DNA from 2 places in the Actinoplanes sp. NPDC051494 genome. Region 2 is predicted to be linked to the other one. Evidence: riboswitches for the same ligand, from Rfam matches in the RefSeq annotation. Region 2 holds a riboswitch; the other holds the start of a gene.

Region 1 (7,798 bases), on a different contig from region 2:
GCTCACCGTCGCCGAGCAGGGCCGTGACTGGGGCTGGGGCTCGGGCCGCGCGATCGCCTGTTACGTGATCGGCGTCCTCGGCCTGGTCGGGTTCGTCCTCGCCGAGCGGGCCTACAAGGACGAAGCGCTCCTGCCGCTGCGGCTGTTCCGCAACCGCACGGTCGCGGTCGGCGCCACCTCCAGCACCATCCTCGGCATGGCGATGTTCGGCGGCCTGATGACCGTCCCGCTGTACCTGCAGATCGTCAAGGGCAGCTCCCCGACCGTCGCCGGCCTGCAGATGATCCCGTTCGTGTTCGGCATCATGGCCGGTTCGATCACCTCGGGCCAGCTCATCGCCCGTACCGGCCGTTACCGGATCTTCCCGATCATCGGCAGCACCCTGATGCTGGTGTCGCTCGGCCTCTTCGCCCTGATCGGCGCGGACACCCCGCTCTGGCGGGTCATGCTGATCATGGTCGTGATGGGCCTGGGGCTGGGCGGCAACATGCAGCCGATGATCACCGCGGTGCAGAACGCGGTGTCGCCCCGCGAGATCGGTGTGGCCACCAGCTCGGTGACCTTCTTCCGCTCCATGGGCGGCACGCTGGGCACCGCGATCTTCCTCTCGGTGCTGTTCAACGTGCTCCCGGGCAAGATCTCCAGCGCCTACCAGGATGCCAAGATCGCGTTCCCGGGCGGCCAGGGCGGCACCACCGACCTCAACGACACCTCCTTCATCAACAAGCTCCCGGAGGCCGTCGCGCATCCCTTCAAGGTCGGGTTCGCCGACGGCATCCAGGTCGTCTTCCTGCTCGCGCTGGCGGTCATGGTCGTCGGCCTGATCGTGGTGCTCTTCCTGCCCGAGATCCCGCTGTCCCAGCGTTCCGCCCAGCAGCAGCGGGCGGCCGACGCGGCGGCCGCGGCCGACAGCGACGGGGTCCCGGGAGAGGCCGGCGCCGGTCCGGTCCGGTCCACCGCCGGTGGCGGCACCGCTCATTGACGAGCGGCGGCCGGGCGCTCGTACCCTGGACGCATGGCTGTAGTGAAGATCAACGCGATTGACGTCCCCGAGGGTGCCGGACCGGAGCTGGAGCAGCGGTTCGCCGCCCGGCAGGGCGCGGTGGAGAACGCCAAGGGGTTCCTCGGCTTCGAGCTGCTGCGCCCGGTGTCGGGAGAGAGCCGCTACTTCGTCTACACCAAGTGGGAGACGGAAGAGGACTTCCAGGAGTGGTCGGCCGGTTCCGGACGGGCCGCCCACGCCGGCGAGCGCAGCAAGCCCGTCGCCGGGGGCGCGAGCCTGCTGGAGTTCGAGGTCGTCCAGCACGTCGCCAAGTAACACCGCACGATGAGATCGGCCCGGGCCAGCACTGGTCCGGGCCGATCCGCGTCAGGCCTCCGCGTTGCGGGCCGCGGCGGCGATGAGGCGTTCGGCGACCTCTTCGCGGGCCAGGCCCAGGCGCTGGGAGGTGTCCCGGAGGATGTCGTACGCCTCCCGCACGCCGCAGCCCCGCTGGGCGATGATCACGCCGGCCGCCCGGTCGACCGCCGCGCCCTCACGCAGGGCCTGGCGGCGCTGGAGCTCGCCGAGGAGCACCTCGGCCTGGTTGACCAGGGCCATCGCTGTCAGCAGCAGCTCGGGGCCGAGGCCGCCGGGGTGCGCCACGAAGAAACTCACCGAGCCGACCGCCGAGCGCTGGATGTCGAGCGGGACGGCCGCCACGCCGCGCACCCCGAGCTCGCGGGCGCAGTCGTTCAGCTCCGGCCAGCGCGGGTCGGTGGTCAGGTCGTCGGCGGTGACCACGGCCCGGGTGCGGGCCGCTTCGAGGCCGGGGCCGTCGCCCGTGGCGTGCTGGAGGTCGTCCAGCGGCTGGGCGTGCGGACCCGAGGCGGCGAGTGCCGCCGGGCCACCCTCGGAGATCAGGGCGACTGAGCACCGCAGCGTGCCAGGAAGCGCGTGGGCACCGAAGACCGCCAGCCGCTCCAGTGCCCCGGGCACGTCATCGGCGGCCAGCAGGCGGGCCGTGAGCTCGTGCAGCAGCCCCGCCACCTCGACCGGGTGCGGACGGGTGACGCCGTACTCGACCGGCAGCGGCGTGACGGAGATCGAGGCCGACGGTGGGGCGCCGGTCGCCGGTGATGCGCGACGCGATGTTCGGCGCCGCCCGGAGCTCCGTTGCGGGGCAGACATTTGGCCGATATTGCCATGCCTTGGGGCGAACACGAAAGTGGTGTCCTCTATCGGGTGCCATCCCGGGGCGGGTCCGCCGGGGAGGCCTCGGGGGCGTCCTCGCGCTCGTCCGACTCGGCCAGGATGGCCGCGGCCTGGGCCCGGGGGTCGGCGCTGCCCGCTGTCCGCTCCTCGGGCAGCAGGTCGGCGGCGCGGTGCTCGATCCGATCATCGCTCATGGCCGATGGATTACCCAGAATGACCGGACATAACAGAACCCGGGGAAACGCAACGTCGCCCCCGGGAGAACCCGGGGGCGACGTCACGTAGATGTCGGTGTGCAGGTCGCCTCGCGGCGAGTGGCTCAACGCGGCTCCAGCCGAACGGTATTCCGCGAAGGCTTAGGGTGAGGCCCGGGGACACTGGTCACACCGACATCTGTCATCAACGGTCGGCACCCCACCGCCATTCCGGTAGCAATTGTGACCTGGACCACAAACTAGGAATTCAGCGCGTGGCCGTTGAGCGGCTGACGGGGCTTCGGGGCAGGTCCGCCCTCCGCACCCTCCTTCGCCGCCGAATAGGCCATCTGCAGGAAGTCCGAGACCGCGGTGGCCGTGAACACCGTCGCGGTCAGGCGGGTCAGCTTGGGGGCGAGCACCAGTCCCCCGGTCAGCCCGGTCGCGACCCAGACCGCCAGGCAGAACGGGCAGCTCACGAGTTCGCCCAGCGAGTGGCGCAGCGAGCTGCCCTGGTCGCGTACCTCCTCGTTGATCTCGCCACTGCCGCCCGGCTCGCGGTAACGGGTGAACGGCGCGCGCAGCGGGCTGGTGATCGAGTCCTTGGCGATCAGCCGGCTCAGCTTGTGCGTCGCCAGGGAGATCAGCACGACATCGCCGACCGCGGGCCGCTCGGGCACCGGCCGGCCGGTGAGCTTCGCGGTCGCCGCGAGCGAGGCCGCCAGGGCACCGAACGCGCCCATCGTCATGACGTATCCGTCGAGGGGGCGGTGTTCGTGGGGCGCGTACTGCCGCCGCAGCCGGTCGAGCCGGCCGCGCAACGAGGGAAGCATGGGGGGTCCCTTCAGTTTTTACAGTGCCTGGGTCAGCCGATGGGGGTCGACCTCCCGGCCCGGATGCCGGGCCAGGTACTCCGTCTCCAGCTCGGCCGTGCGCCGCAGGTGCGTGCTGAGCGCCGCGTCGGGGCCGTGGCGCAGGGTGTCCAGCCGGGTGCGGTGCAGACTGCCGAGTTCGCGCATGATGTCCTCGTCGGCGAGGCCGGCCGGATCGATGCCGGTCGCGGTGCCGAGGAGATCATCGGCGTCGGGTTCGCGCATGATCTCTCCTTCCCCAAGGGCCCGCGGCTGCTCTCGGCCGGGGCCGCTTGCTGCAACCGTTGCCCGTGCGGTCGGTCGCCAAACCCACGCCGGTACGCTCGACGGCATGAGAGGGCTGTGGACCCCGGCGTGGATCGCACGTCACGTGTTCGCGGTCGTGCTGATCGTGAGCTTCCTCGGGCTGGGCTGGTGGCAATTCAGCCGCGCCACCGAGGGCAACGCCCTGAGCTGGGGCTACACATTCGAGTGGCCGGTCTTCGCGCTGTTCGTCGGATTCATCTGGTTCCGCGAGGTCCAGCAGGAGCTCCGGAGCGGCCGGCCGGCCGCCGGGGACGAGCCGGCCGAGGAGATCGAGACCGCCGACGCGGAGCGCGTGACGATCCGCCGCCCCGTGCGCGTCTCCACCGCCCAGCGGACGCCGGCCGAGGAAGACCCCGAGCTGGCCGCGTACAACGACTATCTGGCCTGGCTGAACGCCCACCCCGGCGCGCGGCCCGGCGACTACCCCGGATACAAGAAGGCAACACCCAGTAACTAAGGACGTGGATCGTGCAGGGAGCCCTCACCCGTTACCGGATCATCGCCTGGATCGTCGGGGTGGTCCTCATCGCCCTGGTGATCGTCGGCATGCCGATGAAGTACATCGGCCACAACGACACGGTGGTCGCCACGATCGGGCCGTTCCATGGGTTCCTCTATATGGTCTATCTGGTGGCGGCGTTCGACCTGAGCCGGCGGGCCGGCTGGCCGTTGAAGCGGATGCTGCTGGTGATGCTGGCCGGCACGATTCCGTTCTTCTCGTTCTGGGCGGAGCGGGTGGTCACCCGTAAATGGATCCCGGAGGCCCTGAACGCGGAACCCGCGATGGCAGAATAAGCGAAAAGTAACGGCTGAAACGCGCTCCGTTATCAGGATCATTCGAATAAAAGTGATAATTGGCGCAAGTCACTCTTCGGGCTCTTGTTTTAATGTGGATCGCCGCTAAGTTGATGCGGTTGGTCCGGTCCGCAGCCACGCCCTCGGTGGCACCGGCCAGCGCCGCCGAATCGCACAGGGCACCGCGACCACCCCGTCCCCCGGGGTCCGCGTCCGTCCTGCCGCGAACCGGGGACCCACCGAGCAGCATCCGGGGTGAATCCGCGCAAGCGGTAGGGCCTTCTTCCCGCCCGAATCCGTCAGCTAACCCGGTAGGCGGCTCAGCGGAAGAGAGGCCGTGCACCGTTGCGACACGCCCGCATGAGGCTACGCACCCTGGTGGTCGCCGCATTAGCGATCGCCATCACCGGTTCCATCGCGCCGGCAGCCGCGCACGCGGAACCCTCGTCCAGTGACATCACCAAGAAGATCACCAAGGCGTCGGACGAGCTCGAGGACATCGTCGAGTCGTACAACAAGATGAAGATCAGCCTGGACAAGACGAAGGCCGAGGAGAAGAAACTCGCCGAGTCGCTCGGGCCCGCGAAGGAAGCACTCGCGGACGCCGGGGACCAGATGAAGCTCATCGCGTCGTCGGCCTACAAGACCGGCAAGGTCGGCACGATGAACGTCGTCCTCGAAGGCAGCTCGAACCTGATGGACCGCATGTCGATCCTGGAGCAGATGTCCCGGACCCGGCAGCGCGACATCGACACCTACACGGCCACGACGCAGGATTACAGCGAGCGTCAGGCCGCGTTGAAGTCGACCCAGGACAAGCAGGCCGCCGAGGTCAGGGAACTCTCCGATCGCAAGAAGAAGATCGAGGGGAACCTCAAGGAGCTGTACGCCATGCGCAAGGCGGCGTACGGCCGGGAGACCGAGAAGGCCACCAAGTACACCGGCTCGGTGCCGAACATCGCGGGCTCCGCCGGCACGGCGGTCTCGTTCGCGTACGGCGCCATCGGGCTCATGTACGAGTACGGTTCCGGCGGCCCGAACACCTACGACTGCTCGGGGCTGACCTCGGCGGCGTGGGCCGCGGCGGGCAAGTCGCTGCCGCACAACGCGGCGGCTCAGTACAGCGCCACCTCCCGGGTCTCCCGTTCCGAGCTGAAGCCGGGTGACCTCGTCTTCTACCGCAGTCTCGCGCACGTGGGGCTCTACGTGGGTGACGGCATGATCATCGACGCGTCGCACGCCGGCGCCCCGGTGAAGAAACGGACGATCAACATCATGACCCCGTACGCGTACGGGCGAGTGGGCTGATCCTTCGCACCAACGGGTAACGGCCGGCCTCCCGCGAGGGAGTGCCGGCCGTTGTCAGATACGGAACAGGCCGGCACCCCTGTCGGGGCACCGGCCTTTGTGGTCGGTCGAGAGGTCAGGCGGCCTGCAGGCCCTCGGCCCGGGCCAGCTCACGCAGCCGGCCGAGCGCCTGAATCTCGAGCTGGCGGATGCGCTCGCGGGAGAGCGAGAAACGCGACGCCACCTCGGTCAGCGAGTGCTCGCGACCGTCCTCGAGGCCGTACCGGGCCCGCATGATGCCCGCGGACCGGTCGTCGAGGTGGTTGAGCAGGCCCTCGATGCGCTGACGCTCCAGCGCGGTGAGCACGATCTCCTCCGGCGACGGCGCGTCGCTGTCGGCGACCAGGTCGCCGAGGTTCGTGTCGCCGTCGTCGCCCACCGGGGTGTCCAGGGAAACGGTGTCCTGGGCCCAGCGGGTGAGCTCGGTGACGCGCTCGACGGTCACGCCCAGGGCGGCGGCGACCTGCGCGGGCTCCGGGTCGGCGCCGAGCTCACGGACGAGCTGGCGGGTGACGTTGCGCATCCGGTTGACGTCCTCGACGAGGTGCACGGGCAGGCGCACGGTGCGCTCCTGCTGCGCGATCGCCCGGCTGATCGCCTGGCGGACCCACCACGTCGCGTACGTCGAGAACTTGTAGCCGCGCTCGTAGTCGAACTTCTCGACGGCGCGGACCAGGCCGGTGTTGCCCTCCTGGATGAGGTCGAGCATCGGCATGCCGGACCGGACGTAGCGGCGGGCGATGGAGACGACCAGGCGCAGGTTGGCCCGGATGAACAGGTCTTTCGACTTCTTGCCGTCGACGACCAGCCGCTCCAGTTCCTCCCGGCTCACACCGCGACGGACCTCACCGGTGTCGAGCAGGTGCTCGGCGTAGAGGCCGGCCTCGATTGCCTTGGAGAGCTCGACCTCCCTGGCAGCGTCCAGTAGCGGCGTCCGGGAGATTTCGTGCAGGTAGACTCCGACGAGGTCGCGCTCTTCGGCAACCTGATCGGTCCTCATCACGGTGCTCTTCTCCACGTTGCCCACGGTCCCCTCATTGCCTTCACTAACCCTGTTACGGGCAATACCTGCGTCCATCAGCCCTCCCCGTAACGTCCGCAGTTCGTGCATTGCGGTGCTGACACCTACACAACAAGTGATGTGCTGCGCTGATTCCGTCTGGTGAGTTGAAAGTGTCACGAGTGTCTGAGTGCCACCTGAGAGCCCGTTGCATCTTTTCTGAGGGCTCTCCCCGACTGTCACGGTCGGAAGACATTCGGAGCCACACCCCGGGTCGGATGCGTCGGACAAACGGATACCCCGGGTCTGTTACATGACACCATCAGCCCTTCATTCGTCACAGCGACGGGCATCACGGCCAACCTTGCGACGCTCGTCACCACCCAGTACGGCCAGGTAGCCGCTGGGGTTCATGTGCTGCATCGACAGGTTGCCGCCGGGCATGAAACAAAACCTCGCGGTAAAAGCGCGCGGAGGCCGTACGGATCGGGACCACCTGCCACGATGCGGCACATCGCGCCGCAGTTCACTAACCCGCACGGGTGACTCCCCGCATGGGTGACGGCCGCCGCGGGGTGCGTTCCATGACCACCTCCACGGTGACGTAGAACACAGCCTTACCGTGGGCCCATGACAGATCAGAGCGTGCTCGTGACGGGTGCCACCGGTGGGCTGGGTGGGGCCGTCGTGCGACTGCTCCGGGATTCCGGCCGGCGCGTGGTCGCCCCGGTGCGCCCCGGAACCCTCGACCGGCTCCCTGCGGGCGTGCTCGGTGTAGAGGCGGATCTCACAGTGCCGGCGGACGTGACCGCGGCCACGGAGTTCGCCGCGAGCGACCCCTCGGCACCGCTGACCGCCCTCGTCAACCTCGTCGGCGGGTTCGCGATGGGCGGCAAGGTGCACGAGACCCCGATCGACGACTTCGAGGCGATCCTGCGGCTCAACCTGCGTCCCACGTACCTCATGACCGCCGCCGCCCTGCCGCACCTCGTCACGGCCGGCGGCGGCTCGGTCGTGTTCGTGTCGTCGCGGGCGGCACTCGCCCCGTTCCCCGGAGCGGCCGGATACGTCACCGCCAAGGCCGCCGTGC
Region 2 (7,798 bases):
GGGAGCGGCCGGACGCGGTCCCGTCACATCGTCACTCGCTCATCGATCGGGTGTTCGGCCGGGACGACATCACCGTGCTCCGGCACGAGGTCCTGCGCCGGCTCGACCGCGGCATGCTGGGCGACCGCCTCGACAGCTTCGTGCTGGCGGTCAACGAAGTGATCACCAACGTGGTCCTGCACGCCGGGGGCACCGGGCGCCTGGTGCTCGACCTCAGCGGCAGTGCGGTGTGGTGCACGGTGACCGACTCCGGGCCGGGCATCCCGCAGCAGCATCAGCGCCCGCCGGACACCCCGGAGACGTTCGATGTGGGCGGCCGCGGCATCTGGCTGGCGTACCAGCTGTGCGACGAAGTCACGATGGCCACCGGTCCGATCGGGACTACTATCGGACTGAAAATCGACCTGCCCCGGTGATCATCCGAGTCTGACCAGGTCACCGACCAGGTAATCAACCGGTGGAATGCATCCTGAACCCGAGATGAAACGCCGTGGAAATGTCGTCACCGACTTTCCCGGGTGTCAGCCGCCGCGGGCGACTACATTAGGCCGGTGTTCGGACTACCTCCTCATGTGACGGCATGCCTGTTCGATCTTGACGGCGTGCTAACCCAGACCGCCCTGGTGCACAACGCGGCGTGGAAACTCACGTTCGACGAGTTCCTCCAGACGTGGTCCACCCAGCACAACCAGCCCTTCGTGCCGTTCGACTCCGGCGCCGACTACCACCAGTACGTCGACGGCCGGCAACGCGCCGACGGTGTCCGCACCTTCCTCGCCTCGCGGGACATAACCCTGCCCGAGGGCACACCGGACGACGGCCCCGACGAGCAGACCGTCAACGGGGTCGGCAACCGCAAGAACTTGCTGGTTCTGCAGAAGATCCAGGAGGGCAAGGTCCAGGTCTACCCCGGATCGGTCGACTACCTGCACGCCGTGACCGACGCCGGTCTCCGCCGCGCGGTCGTCTCCGCGAGCGCCAACTGCAAGGACGTGCTGGAGGCGGCGAAGATCGCCGACCTCCTCGAGGTCCGGGTGGACGGTGTCACCGCACGCGCCGAGAGCCTGCCCGGCAAACCGTCGCCGGACACGTTCCTCTATGGTGCGAAGCTGCTCGGCGTCGAGCCGGAGAACTGCGCCGTCTTCGAGGATGCCCTGGCGGGTGTCGAAGCCGGCCGGGCCGGCAAGTTCGGCATCGTCATCGGTGTCGACCGGGTCGGTCAGGCCGACGCGCTGCGCGAGCACGGGGCCGACATCGTGGTCCAGGATCTTTCCGAACTTCTCAGCCGATAACCTTTCACTTCGAGAGGCACCACCGTGATCCGTGAACGGGCTTACCCCGTCGACCCCTGGCACATCCGGGAGACCCGGCTGGACCTGGATCTGCTGGCCCAGTCAGAGTCGGTCTTCGCGTTGGCCAACGGCCACATCGGCATCCGTGGGAACCTGGACGAGGGTGAGCCGCACGGCCTGCCCGGCACCTACCTCAACTCGTTCTACGAGCTGCGGCCGCTGCCGTACGCCGAGGCCGGGTACGGCTTCCCCGAGTCCGGCCAGACGATGGTCAACGTCACCAACGCCAAGCTCATGCGGCTGCTCGTCGACGACGAGCCGTTCGACGTGCGCTACGGCGAGCTGCGTTCCCACCAGCGCTCCCTCGACCTGCGGGCCGGCACGCTCGAACGCATCGTCGAATGGGTGTCCCCGTCCGGCCAGGCGATCCGGGTCCGGACCGTCCGCATGGTGTCGTTCACCCAGCGCGCCGTCGTCGCGTTCCTGTACGAGGTGGAACCACTCGACTCCACCGCCCGGCTCATCCTGCAGTCCGAACTGGTCGCCAACGAGCAGCTCCCGGTCAGCAGCAAGGACCCGCGCGTCGCGGCCGTCCTCGACCACCCGCTCGAGGCCGAGGAGATGCTGGAGCAGCGCACCGGCGGCCTGCTCGTGCACCGCACCAAGGCCAGTGACCTGCGCATGGCCGCGGCCATGGAGCACCTGGTCGAGGCGCCCGGCAAGCACGCGGTGACGACCGAGGGCCACCCGGACTGGCTGCGCACCACCGTCGCCTGCAAGCTCGAGCCGGGGCAGAAGCTGCGGGTCGTCAAGCTGGCCGCGTACGGCTGGTCCAGCAACCGTTCTCTGCCCGCCGTGCGCGACCAGGTCGGCGCGGCCCTCGCCAGCGCCCGCCTGGACGGCTGGGAGGGCCTGCTCGAGGCCCAGCGGGAATATCTCGACGAGTTCTGGGACCACTCCGACGTCAAGGTCGAGGGCGACCCCGAGGTGCAGCAGGCGGTCCGTTTCGGACTCTTCCACACCCTGCAGGCCGGTGCCCGCGCCGAGCAGCGCCCGATCGGCTCCAAGGGTCTGTCCGGCCCCGGCTACGACGGCCACACGTTCTGGGACGCCGAGACGTTCGTGCTCCCGGCCCTGACGTACACCCAGCCCAGCGCCGCGGCGGACGTCCTGCGCTGGCGCCACTCGACGCTGGACCTCGCCCGGGAGCGCGCCCAGACGCTCGGTCTGCAGGGCGCGGCGTTCCCATGGCGCACCATCCGCGGCCAGGAATGCTCCGCGTACTGGCCGGCCGGCACCGCGGGCTTCCACATCGGCGCCGACATCGCCGACGCAGTCCGCCGCTACGTCTCGGCCACCGGCGACTACGACTTCGAACGCGAGGTCGGCCTGGAGCTCCTGATCGAGACCGCCCGGCTCTGGCGCTCGCTCGGTCACCACGACCGGCACGGCCGCTTCCACATCGACGGTGTCACCGGCCCGGACGAATACACCGCGGTCGTGGACGACAACGTCTACACCAACCTGATGGCGCAGCAGAACCTGCACGCGGCGGCGGACGCGGCCAAGCGTCACCCCGACCTCGCGCGCAAACTCGGCGTCGACGACGAGGAACTCGCCTCCTGGCGCGACGCGGCCGCGGCGGTCCACATCCCCTACGACCGCGAGCTTGGGGTGCACCAGCAGTCCGAGGGCTTCACCCGGCTCGCCGAGTGGGACTTCGAGAACACCCCACCCGAGGCCTACCCGCTGCTGCTCAACTACCCCTACTTCGATCTGTACCGCAAGCAGGTCGTCAAGCAGGCCGACCTGGTCATGGCCATGTACATCCGGGGCGACGCGTTCACCCCGGAGGAGAAGGCCCGCAACTTCGCCTACTACGACGCCCGTACGGTCCGCGACTCGTCGCTGTCCGCCTGCGTCCAGGCCGTCATGGCAGCCGAGGTCGGCTTCACCGAGCTGGCCCACGACTATCTCGGCGAAGCGGCCCTCATGGACCTCCATGACCTGCACCAGAACGCCCGCGACGGTGTCCACGTGGCCTCGCTGGCCGGCTCCTGGATCGCCCTCGTGGCGGGCCTCGGCGGCATGCGCGACTACAACGGGCAGCTCTCCTTCGCCCCGCGCCTGCCGAGCCGCATCAACGCCCTCGAGTTCTCCCTGCTCTGGCGCGGTCTGCGACTCCGGGTCGAGGTCACCCCGCAGGAGGTCACCTACTCGCTGCGCAACGGCGGCGGCTCGGCCCGCCTCGACCTGCTGCACCACGGCAAGGGAGTAACGGTCACCCAGGTCAAGCCGGTGGTCCTGCAGATCCCGCCGCCGCTACCGACCGGGCCGGTCCCCACACAGCCCGCCGGTCGCGCGCCGGTCCGTAGGGCGGCGACGCTTTAAAGATCCATGTCGTAGCTCGGTGGGGGGTGACGGACCGTCGCTCCCGCCGAGGACGGGCCGGGGCCCAGCATTCGCTGGCCCTGGCCCTTCTTTGTGCGTGAGTGGGGTAAACCGGGCCCGGGGTGCAGGGGGCCTGAGCTGCTGGCGCATCGGGCTGGGCTCTTTGCCGGTGAGCAGCGGATGGTTTTCGGAGCTACCACGTTTCGGGAGTCCGCCCAGATCATGGCTCTGGGCATCGACCCGAATCCGCTTGATGAGTGGTATGTCCGGTTGATGGAGATGCCTGCCACGGTGATCTCGTCGACGTTGGAGGACACGTTCGGGTGGCCGGACGCGACCATCGTGAGCGGTGACGCGGTGGATGTGGTCGCGCGGCTCAAGGCGGAGTCGGATGTGCCGTTGCGGTCGCCGGCCAGTTTGTCGCTGAACTGGGCATTGATGGCCGCCGGTCTCGTGGACCGGGTGCAGGTGACGATTTTCCCGGTCATCTCCGGGCGGACCGGGACCAGCCCGATCCTCGGGGGTGCGGGGGATTTCGACCTCGAGCTGCTGGAGAGCCGCACGCTGGACGGTCACACGCAGGAGCTGGTCTATCGGCCGGCCGCGCGGGTGGCCAAGAACCTCGGGGCCATCTCGCAGTAGCTGTCGGTGAGGAGTTCGGCGATCTCGGTCCAGTCGGTGTCGTCGCCGAGCCGGGCGCCGGCGACGTTGCGGCCCCAGTCGGCGCGGAAGAACGGTCCGTCGCCGGCGGTCAGGCCCAAGAGGTCGTCGGCGGGCACGCGGAACGTCATCATGGTCGGCGACATGCCGTCGACCAGGTGCTGGGCGTAGACCTTGTGACGCGCGGGGTCGGGCACGTAGACATGGGCGAACGTCCGCTTGCGGATCCGCCAGCGGACGCCGATCCAGGCCGGTTCCTCGTACGTCTCCGGCAGGTCCCCGCAGATCGGTCGCAGCCGGTCGAGGATCTCCGGTGGCACATCTCCAGGGCCGGACATGGCCCGACAATACCGGCCGCCGACGGCCCTCAGCGCGCTTGACCGAGCAGCAGCACGATGGTTTCCCGCACCGCCGGGTCCGGCTCGGCCCGCAGATGGTCGCCGAGGACCCGCCGCCGGTGCGGGGGAAGCTCTCCCCAGAGGGCGCGGGGAGACATGAGGACGGCCGCGAGCGACCGCACGCCGGCCTCGCGGTCGGTGAGCGCGGCGGACAGCAGGTCACGGCCGCGTTCGCCCTGGGCGGCCAGCGCCCGCAGGATCATCTCCCGGACGGCCGCATCCGGTTCCGTCGACAACGCCCCGACCAGCACCTCGGGCAGCCCCGCACCCGGCGCCGGATACGTGATGAACGTGCAGGCCGCAGCACGCCGCCGGGCCGCCAGCGGATCCTCACGCAGCGTCGCCACCAGCGCAGCCTCGTCGCCCGCCATCTGGTTCGGGAACCAGGTCAGATCACGGTGACCGGTGAGCACAAAATCCAGCCACCGCTCGTACCAGGCAAGAAAGCCGGGGTCGGAGTAAAAACGCGGCGCGAAGCACCCATCGGCGTTGACCTCGACGAGCCGCCCCCGGTCAGGACCGCTGACCACGAGCAGGGTGTAGTCACTGCACCCGCCGTGGACGACCGTGATCGCCCCGGAGAAACCCGCGACCGGGCGGAGCCACGTCGCCATGGGCAATAGGCCATATTGCGGCCCGGACCCGCCGTGGCCGATCTGGGTGACGAACTCGCGGAACTCCGCCGGTAGCCGGACACCGAGCTGATCCTCGAAGCCTGACAATTCCCGCTCGGTCAGCGGAGGGCCGAGCACGGCCCGTTCCGTCGAAGGTAAAGCTACGATCTTGGCCCTGATCCGGGCGATCCCGCCGTCCACAGCAACTTCGTTCACGAGAAGGTCGTGGTCGGCCATAATGATCCGCCATGGACCTGGACGACTACCAGCGGGGCGCTCTGCGCACCGCCGCCCCGCGAGACCGCCGTAACGAGCTGCTGCACCTGGTGCTCGGCCTGGTCGGCGAGTCCGGCGAGGTGGCCGAGAAGTTCAAGAAGTGGGTCCGGGACCAAGACAGCGACGAATCCCGACTGGACCGGGCCGGCATAGCCAAAGAACTGGGCGACGTCCTCTGGTACGTAGCCGTCCTGGCCGACTACCTGGACCTGTCCCTGGACGACATAGCCACCACCAACCTGGCCAAACTGGCCAGCCGCCAAACCCGAGGCCGCCTGTCCGGCAGCGGCGACAACCGCTGACCCAGGGTGAAACAGCCCGGCCCCCACTCCGCGAGCAAGCAAGCGAAGCAGGGGCCGGGTCAGCACACGAAGAGACGCCTAGAGCATCGACACGTGCACGTGGTCGGTGTGATCACTGGGCCCGTGATAAGACTTCCACCCGGTGACCGGGAACCAGATCATCTTGTTCCAGATGACGTACAGAATGCCCAGGTTGTCCGCGTTACGAACGAGGAACGCCATGAGGTTGTTGCCGTACTCACGGGTGTCCTGGTTGTGCCACGGCGCGAACCCCGACTTCTGCAGGGACCAGTCGCAGGCCCGGCCCTTGGGATGTTCGAACGGCCCGCCGTTGCGGTGACATCCGACAAACCGATTGAATCCGGCCTTCTTCACTTCTTTGTACATATGCAAGGTCCGGGCCGTGATGCAGCCGCTGGTCGTCGGGTCGGTGACGCTGCAGGATTCGCCGGCGAAGTCGCCGTCCGCGTCGCGGGGGGCCGGGGCCGCCTCGTCGCTCTTGGCGTTGACGAAGCCGCCGGTGACCGTGTCGCCGCCGACGAGGTTGAGGGCCTTCTCGGCCGACTTCTTCTGCTTCTCCATCGCGACGAGGTTCTGCTTCTGCGACTTGACCTCTTGGTCGAGCTGCGCCTTCTTGGTGGCGACCTCGTTGATGGCCTCGTCGAGTTCGTGCAGCTTGTGGTCGTTCCTGGAGTTGATCTCCTCGAGGGAGATGGCCTTGTCCAGGAACAGGCCGGGGGAGCTCGCGTTGAGCAGGAAGCCCATCGTGGTCACGCCGCCGGTGCGGTACTGCTGGGCGGCGACCGCGCCCACCTGGGGCAGCAGGGCGTCGCGCTTGTCCTCGGCGGCCTTCACCTGCACGGTGAGGGTGGCCTGGGCCTTGGTCGACTTCTTGACCGCGGTCTTGGCCTGCATGTATCGCCGGCCGGTGCTGTCGAGCAGGTCGTTGAGTTGCGGGTTGTCGTCGCCGTCGTCCGCGGTGGTCTCCCCGCCCGGGGCGGCGCTAGCGGGTGCGCCGGGCGTGACGACCATGGTCACCGCGACTAGCGAGGCCAGGGCGAGAACGAGCCACCGGCTGGGTCGTGCCGTCATCCATGTTCCTTCCACGTTGCCGCCTACCGAGTTAGCTGACGGGTTCGGGACGGAAGCGATCCCTACCGCTGATGGGGGTCAGCGGATTCACCCCAATTACCTGGTGGTTCCCCGGTTCGTCGCGTGACGATTGAGCGGTGGTCCGCCGGCGCCTTTGGGGCGGCACCTTCTTGGCACGACCGGCGGAAAGCTTACCTGAACTCCGTCGGCCCTTCAGTGCTCGCGACCCCGGCAAAACTGTTACGGCGCAACGACTTTACGTGACCACTCGTTGGGCTGACGCAGGTCAGGGCCCGTAACGGCACATCAAAGTGAGTCGTTGCATTCTCTCCGTAGTCATTTCACGGAATGTGTTCGCACGACCGCGCTGAGTACGACGACTGTCAATACTGGAAATCGATGGGTAGTGTTCGTCACGGTTCCATCACGGAGCCGCCGCCTAATCGCCGCGAGGCGAGCCGGGGACCCACCAGGTAATTGGGGTGAATCCGCTGACCCTTATCAGCGGTAGGGGCCACTTCCGTCCCGAACCCGTCAGCTAACTCGGTCGGCGGCCGACGGAAGGAACGTACGTTGAGGGTCGACCCTGTCCGCAGGCGATTAGCGACCGTTCTGGCGCTGCTCGTCGCGACCACCGGACTGGCGCTGGCCGGTCCGGGCGCGGCCTTCGCCGCGCCGCCACCGCTGGCCGCGCCGGGGGATTCCGGTGACGACGGCGAGGGCGGTTCCAAGTCGCTGACCGATCAGCTCGAGGACGCCTCGAAGGGCTTCGT

The links. A riboswitch is a leader RNA that binds a small molecule or an ion and turns the genes downstream of it on or off. The one in region 2 is predicted to bind cyclic di-AMP.
Region 1: another riboswitch for cyclic di-AMP. It lies ahead of ACIA6A_RS32490 (C40 family peptidase); the one in region 2 lies ahead of ACIA6A_RS22565 (coiled-coil domain-containing protein).

The regions. Positions count from the first base shown of each region.
Region 1 covers NZ_JBITDZ010000011.1:287,628-295,425, reverse strand. Annotated here, with positions in the region: gene ACIA6A_RS32530 (MDR family MFS transporter) at 1-982, shown strand, start outside; gene ACIA6A_RS32525 (antibiotic biosynthesis monooxygenase family protein) at 1,016-1,318, shown strand; gene ACIA6A_RS32520 (ANTAR domain-containing protein) at 1,370-2,170, opposite strand; gene ACIA6A_RS32515 (hypothetical protein) at 2,218-2,388, opposite strand; gene ACIA6A_RS32510 (DUF1360 domain-containing protein) at 2,649-3,221, opposite strand; gene ACIA6A_RS32505 (DUF6158 family protein) at 3,240-3,485, opposite strand; gene ACIA6A_RS32500 (hypothetical protein) at 3,592-4,023, shown strand; gene ACIA6A_RS32495 (DUF3817 domain-containing protein) at 4,035-4,361, shown strand; cyclic di-AMP (ydaO/yuaA leader) riboswitch at 4,566-4,694, shown strand; gene ACIA6A_RS32490 (C40 family peptidase) at 4,722-5,669, shown strand; gene ACIA6A_RS32485 (RNA polymerase sigma factor RpoD/SigA) at 5,785-6,786, opposite strand; gene ACIA6A_RS32480 (SDR family NAD(P)-dependent oxidoreductase) at 7,339-7,798, shown strand, end outside.
Region 2 covers NZ_JBITDZ010000006.1:206,648-214,445, forward strand. Annotated here, with positions in the region: gene ACIA6A_RS22530 (ATP-binding protein) at 1-416, shown strand, start outside; gene ACIA6A_RS22535 (HAD family hydrolase) at 552-1,292, shown strand; gene ACIA6A_RS22540 (glycoside hydrolase family 65 protein) at 1,317-3,683, shown strand; gene ACIA6A_RS22545 (dihydrofolate reductase family protein) at 3,777-4,325, shown strand; gene ACIA6A_RS22550 (MmcQ/YjbR family DNA-binding protein) at 4,274-4,681, opposite strand; gene ACIA6A_RS22555 (SMI1/KNR4 family protein) at 4,711-5,571, opposite strand; gene ACIA6A_RS22560 (nucleoside triphosphate pyrophosphohydrolase family protein) at 5,604-5,933, shown strand; gene ACIA6A_RS22565 (coiled-coil domain-containing protein) at 6,012-7,025, opposite strand; cyclic di-AMP (ydaO/yuaA leader) riboswitch at 7,031-7,172, opposite strand; cyclic di-AMP (ydaO/yuaA leader) riboswitch at 7,452-7,594, shown strand; gene ACIA6A_RS22570 (coiled-coil domain-containing protein) at 7,599-7,798, shown strand, end outside.